2 regions of the Bacillus sp. GW823-FHT06B01 genome follow, and region 1 is predicted to be linked to the other one. Evidence: a T-box and tRNA genes for the amino acid it is inferred to sense, from the RefSeq annotation. Region 1 holds a T-box; the other holds one or more tRNA genes.
The links. A T-box is a leader RNA that pairs with one kind of tRNA and senses whether it is charged. The one in region 1 lies ahead of argS (arginine--tRNA ligase), so its partner is inferred to be a tRNA-Arg.
Positions count from the first base shown of each region.

Region 2: it encodes a tRNA-Arg, which carries the amino acid that the T-box ahead of argS (arginine--tRNA ligase) is inferred to sense. The anticodon was not compared.

Region 1 covers NZ_JBXAHR010000001.1:1,061,120-1,064,518, forward strand. Annotated here, with positions in the region: gene argS (arginine--tRNA ligase) at 162-1,850, opposite strand; T-box leader at 1,895-2,110, opposite strand; gene AC1Q8N_RS05485 (class I SAM-dependent methyltransferase) at 2,147-2,923, opposite strand; gene AC1Q8N_RS05490 (BrxA/BrxB family bacilliredoxin) at 2,973-3,399, opposite strand, start outside.
Region 2 covers NZ_JBXAHR010000004.1:369,348-372,746, reverse strand. Annotated here, with positions in the region: gene rpoN (RNA polymerase factor sigma-54) at 1-696, opposite strand, end outside; gene AC1Q8N_RS20375 (hypothetical protein) at 968-1,264, opposite strand; tRNA gene AC1Q8N_RS20370 (tRNA-Arg) at 1,445-1,520, opposite strand; gene AC1Q8N_RS20365 (YxeA family protein) at 1,676-2,029, opposite strand; gene AC1Q8N_RS20360 (DUF1657 domain-containing protein) at 2,235-2,441, shown strand; gene AC1Q8N_RS20355 (YhcN/YlaJ family sporulation lipoprotein) at 2,535-3,020, shown strand; gene spoVAC (stage V sporulation protein AC) at 3,050-3,399, shown strand, end outside.

The sequences.
Region 1 (3,399 bases):
CTTTATATATGACATTACAATTCTCCATTTAATAAGGACATTCCTACACTTGAAACAATTCTAGAAAAATTTAGATTTAATAAAATAAAACTTCTGCTTTCACATTTTCTATAAAAATAAATAGGCATACATATCTACTATGATACGTATACCTATTTGTTTCACATCTCCTCAGGAGCCTCTACCCCAAGTAAACGTAATCCCTCTTTTAATACAACTGTCACAGCATAAACTAATGCCAGTCTACTTTCTTTCTCTTCGCTCTCTTCCAATATACGAACATTACCGTAGTATTTATTGAACGATTGTGCTACATCTAATACGTATTTCGAAATGATTGATGGCTCATTTTTGTTGAAGGCTGCTTCAATTACTTGCGGGAATTTATTTAGTAATTTTACGACGCTCCAGCTATGATCATCTTTTAATGCAAACATACACGTTTCAAATTCTATACTTTCTTTTCTTAAAATAGAGCAAGCACGTGCATGTGTGTACTGTACGTACGGTCCTGTTTCACCTTCAAATTTCAGCATGTTTTCTAATGAGAATTCGATATTATGCATACGCTCGTTTTTTAAATCGTGAAATATAATTGCGCCAACACCGACTTGCTTCGCTACTTCTTCTTTCTGTTTTAAGTTTGGATTTTTCTCTTCAATATTTTGTTTTGCAAGGTCTATTGCTTCTTCAAGTACTTCTTCAAGTAAAATAACTCTTCCTTTACGTGTCGACATTTTCTTACCGTCTTTTAAAATGAACCCAAACGGTACATGTTCCATACCCTCAACCCAATTGTAACCAAGCTTTTTTAATACAGTGAAAAATTGATTAAAATGTAAACTTTGTTCTGGGCCAACTACATATAACGCTTTATCAAATGCATATGTGTTTTGACGGTATACAGCTGCCGTTAAGTCACGTGTTGCGTAAATCGTCGCACCATCTGATTTTCTAATTAAGCAAGGCGGCATTCCCTCTTCTTCTAAATTAACGACTAACGCGCCGTCAGACTCTTCAAGCAAATCATGTTCTTCTAAAATTCCAATAAAATCTTCCATTAAATTATTATAAAAAGCTTCTCCTTGAAAATTAGTAAATTCAACACCGAGAAGTTCATAAATACGAGAAAATTCTTTTAAGGATTCGTGACGGAACCAATTCCAAAGCTCAACCGCTTCTTCATCACCTTCTTCTAATTTCTTAAACCAAGCGCGTCCATCTTCTTCTAGTGCTTCGTCGGTTTTTACCTCTTCATGGAATTGAACATATAACTTAAATAGCTCACGGATTGGATCTTCTTTAACTACTGCTTCATTTCCCCATTTTTTATAAGCCGTAATTAACTTTCCAAACTGTGTTCCCCAATCCCCAATATAATTAATTCCTACAACTTCATAACCACATTTTTCAGCGATATGTTTCAATGAATTACCTATCATCGTAGAACGTAAATGCCCCATTGAAAAAGGTTTCGCGATATTCGGAGAGGAATAATCGATAACTACCGTTTTTTCACAGCCAAAGTGATTTTGACCGTACTCTTCTTTCTCCGATAAAACCGTTTTTAATACTGCATCACTTACAATTTCACGATTAAAAAATACATTTACGTAAGGACCAACGGCCTCTACTTTCGTAAAAAATGGATTACTTAATTTCTCCGCAACTTCCTTTGCGATAATAGCTGGTGATTTTTTATATTGTTTCGCAAGTGAAAAACATGGAAATGCCGCATCTCCGAATTCATCTTGTTTCGGCGTTTCGATTAAATCTAAAATTTGATTTTGTGTTAATTCATTTGTAAAAATATTGGATAAACTTTTTGCAAACTGCTTTTTATAATCCATACTACAACCTCCTTCATTTTTAAAACACAAAAAACTCGTCTCTAAAAAGAGACGAGTTTAAACCCGTGGTACCACCCTTGTTGTTCATTACGAACCACTTTCCCGTTTATAACGAGGACAGGGGGCCTCGGCTTACTCTAACTATTCGTTCAAGAAGCATCTCCGAAGTGCGCTTCATCTTTTTCTTCCGCACTAGGCTCACACCATCCCTAGCTCGCTTTCCTTCAAAAAAAGACTACTCTCTTCATCACCGACAGTATATTTAATTATTGCTTATTATACATCTTTTCAAACAATTAGCAAGGGTCAATTACACCAAAGTGAAACTTAGCACTTCTTCTTTTGTATACATGAAAATTATGTTTTTCAAATCTAGAACTACGGAAATGATCTTTCAGAACGACACGCTTTCTCGCCACACGCTTCGCTTCTGCAATTGTTTCGTCAGTAATATCATGATACAAAGCGAAGTGTTTTAATCCTTTTATTCCATCTGATTCTATAACAGTTTCTTCAAACATCGGATCAAGGTACACAACATCATAACTATTGTCTTCACATTGTGTTAAAAATGCGTAATGCTCCGTTTGCTTCACATCGATTCGTTGCATTGCCTCATCAATTTCAGAAACAGTTGAAGACCATGTTTTTAAACCATTTTCCATAATATAAGCCATATACTCATTGCCTTCAAGTCCCGTTACTTTTCCGCTTTCACCAACAATATAACTAGCTACAATACTATCTGATGCCATACCGAGCGTACAATCTAATACTGTCATTCCGCTCTCTAATTGCGCGGCTTGTACAAACGGATCGTGTTCTCCGCGCATTAACCTTTTCACACGAAACATCGCTGAGTTTGGATGAAAGAAAAATGACTCTTCCGTTCCTCTCGGATAAATAGCTAATCGGTTTTTCCCTACAACAAGTACATCTTGTTCATACTGCTCATGCAGTTTATGTACTGGTACGTCATTACGTTTAACGAAAGAACGATTTAATTCTGCTGCTACCTTATTTGCATAATCTGTCATTTCTTTGTTCGTTCTTCCTGCTGTTGTTACGATCATTTTTTCACCTCTATATAAAGAAAAGAGGGAGATTTACTCTCCCCCTTCTTTAGCAATTCTTTTCGAAAGCTTGTTCTAAGTTCGTAATAATTTCGTCCATAGTTGCACCTTCAATTTCATGACGGTGAATGAAGTGAACAACTTCTTTTCCTTTTAATAATGCCATAGATGGTGAAGATGGAGGAATTTCTCCGAAGTATTCACGCATTTTTGCAGTAGCATCTTTATCTTGACCTGCGAATACAGTTACAAGATGATCTGGTTGTTTTTCAGCACGAACAACTGCTTGACCTGCTGATGGACGTGCTAAACCAGCTGCACAACCACAAACTGAGTTTACAACTACTAAAGTTGTCCCTGCCGTGTTTTCCATAAATTCTGTTACAGCTTCTTCTGTAGTTAACTCTTCAAACCCAGAACGCACTAATTCTTGACGCATTGGGATTACCATTTGGCGCATGTATTCTTCATAAGCA
Region 2 (3,399 bases), on a different contig from region 1:
AGGCACAATATAAAGCGGTTTATCAGAAGAAAACGCAAGACCTGGTTTCGGCTGTAATGACGTAATACAGTTCACCGCCGATTGCAATTCTTCATTACTACACTTCAACACTTGAACGAGCTTTCGCCAATCTTTCTTCACGAAATAAGCGAAGTGATCCTCTATAACCTCTTCCGCTAATCCATTCCGTCTTTGTAAGCGCTTCAATTGCAAAGTTAGACATTCCTGAATATTACGCGCTCCTACCCCTGCTGGCTCGAGTGATTGGACAAGCTCTACAAAGCGGGCGACTTCATGAATCGGTGCGGAAAGGAGATCCGCTAACTCTTCGTTCGTTTCTTGTAAATACCCATTTCCATCCATGTTCATAATAATGAAAGAAGCTATTTTTCGCTCTTCTTCATCTATTTTATAATACTGTATTTGATTTAATAAATGTTGCTGAATCGTTGTTGAATCCACACTGTAGATTTCCATCTGATTCTCGACTTGTTTGCTGGTACTTTTACTGTTGTTAGAGCTCTTTTTCTTCTCCCTCTCAAAACCACCTAACTCAATAAGGGGATTCTCTAACGATTGCTCATACAAAAACTCCGATAATTCTTGTACATTATACTGGAGCATTGTAATCGCTTGCCTTAACTCTTGTGTCATTGCCAAACGTAAGCTTTGTTCTTGTAAAAGACTTGCCTTCAAACTAATCTCCCCCTTGTTTCTATTGTACAATAAGTTTGGTAAAAGGAGAATGCTATCACAGACACCCATTCCAAAATATTATTAATTTATATGTATTAATGAGATTTACAACTTACAACCGAAATTTGAATAATATTGAAAGAAAATAATAGCGCGATAAAATTATTACCACATACTAATAGTAAATCTTATTATCAGATATAACAAGTGTTAATAAAAAAGGTCTGCACTTATATTTGTAAGTGCAGACCTTTTTATGCAGATAGATTCATTATGCTCCGTTAAATATAACATCCCCTTCTTCAGCAGGCCATTCACCTTCTAATTCCATGTCGTCTAACATCATTTCAGCCGTAAAGACAATCGCTATTAAATCCTTATGGTAGTCTCCGCTAGGCAAATAGTGACTAGGTCCAAAACAATCCCTATCAATTCCTTTATATTGCAATTCCATATTTAACATGAATTTCAACATTTCATCGCCTGTAATTTCACCAGAATCAGATACAGCAACGGTTCTACGTTCGTTATCCCCTAAAATACTTAAATATCCACTAATTTTACGCACCTGCAATCCCCTCATACTATAAGTTTTAGATAATTTTAGTATAAACTCATTACAAAATTAACAGAAGTACCTTGTTGGACCATAACAAAAACCCCCTATACACGATTATTTCTAATCACATACAAGAGGTTGTTTTAAATTTACTATTTATTTTCAACACGTAACACCAACAATACATAACGCGCCCAGAGGGATTCGAACCCCCGGCAGACGTGGTACCGGAAACCACCGCTCTATCCGACTGAGCTATGGGCGCATGATTATAAAATACACTTCATTTTCTCTCCATAATAATAGCAATAAAAACCATTTAAATCAATAAAAACTCTTTGATAGCACATTGTATATACGATATTTTCTGCATAAAAATGCCCCCTATTTTCTACATTTAGGAGGCAATTCTTAACGGTCTTATTTATCTAGTTTCTCTTTAATCTCTTTTGGAATTTCATCCGGTTGTACTTCTTGGTACGTTTCGATATACTCACCTTTCGTTTTAACCTTTACATATGCTCCTTCTCTAAGCCCACGAGGTGCATAAAACTTAACATCTCTTCCTTCGCCCGAAGCGTAATAACCAGTAAGTTTATAGTCTCCAGCTACCTCTCCAACTGTAGATAGTCGGCCAGATTCTTTCGCTTTTACATATACAAAGTCTTCTTTCACAAGCGGATTATATCTATCAGTCACCTCATTATGAGAAAAGCTTGCCACACCAATAACTAATATAAAAAGTCCAATTAAACCTAATAATAATTTCTTCATTTTTCTCTCCTTCAAATGTCCTTTTGACTTGCTTTACTTTCTTTATTCTAGGAGAAAAAGTTTTTTTCCACTATCGCTTTTCCTTACATATTCATTACAAAATTGTAATCCACACATGTAACACTCCTAAATTTTCCAATCATAAATTCACCCCAACTCACAAATTATAATCTTTGAATTGATATTCCAAAGGGGGCTTCATTCAATGACTGTAATTACAAAATTAAAGCAAACTGTTTCTGGATTAAAAAGTGCACAAGCTAGCTTAGAGGGATTCGCTCTTGATACGGATAACCAACAAGCTAAGCAACTTTTCCAAACAGCTGCAGAGCAAACGCAAACGATTATCGATTCTTTAAATCCACGCGTTGAAGAAGTCCAACAAGAAGAACCACAATACTCACAGCAATAACGAATTAGTCATGCTGTGAAATAGAAAAAGGATGATATGCAGTCATCCTTTTTCTATCACATTACATATTGCAACAGAAATGGAATGATAATCATGCGAAAACTCGGCCTCATAACCGCGTTATTTGCCCTTCTATGTAGCTCTTTTGCCGGATGTGATAATAGTCCCTTAGATAAAAAAGTGAAAGAAGAAGCAAAACGAACGGAGAAAGAAAAAGGTCCCAAACTAACAAAGACGAGTACAGAATCCTTTAATCAATCTATATCACAAGGAGCCAACAAAAGGGCTCTCGCTATGGATGAAATTACAAAAAGCACAGCAGTGAATTCAAATTTGGATCTCTACATAGCAGTTCTGCCTGAGCATCACGAAAGGTTTGGATTAAAGCCTCTGCGTAAGAAGCTTCAAAAGCAGTTAAGTGATGAGCATCCTACTTTCGATGTTCGTGTAAGTACTGATAAAAAAATCTTTATGTTACTCGAAAAGCTTGAGAACAAAATTAAGAAAAAAGAAGTATCTAAAGACGAGATCAATAAGCAATTAAAACTCATTGGGAAAAAAATGGAGTCTAACACTTAACGCTTTTTAATAGAAAAGGAAGGATCGCAATGTCTAGTAAAGATAAGAACTTAACCCCTGTGCAACAAGAGTATAAAAAATTCGAGCAAGAACGCGAACCGAAGCGCCCTGTCTTGAAAAATTGTATTAAAGCCTTTTTCGTCGGTGGTTTTATTTGCTTCATCGGACAACTCATTTCTACGTTTTATATCACATATTTTGACTTCACTGAGCGTTCAGCAGGAAATCCAACAGTCGCAACTCTCATTTTCATTTCCATGTTACTAACTGGTTTCGGTATATATGACCGCTTTGGGCAGTTTGCTGGAGCAGGCACAGCTGTACCCGTTACTGGATTTGGTAACTCTGTTATTGCCGCATGTATCGAACACCGAACAGA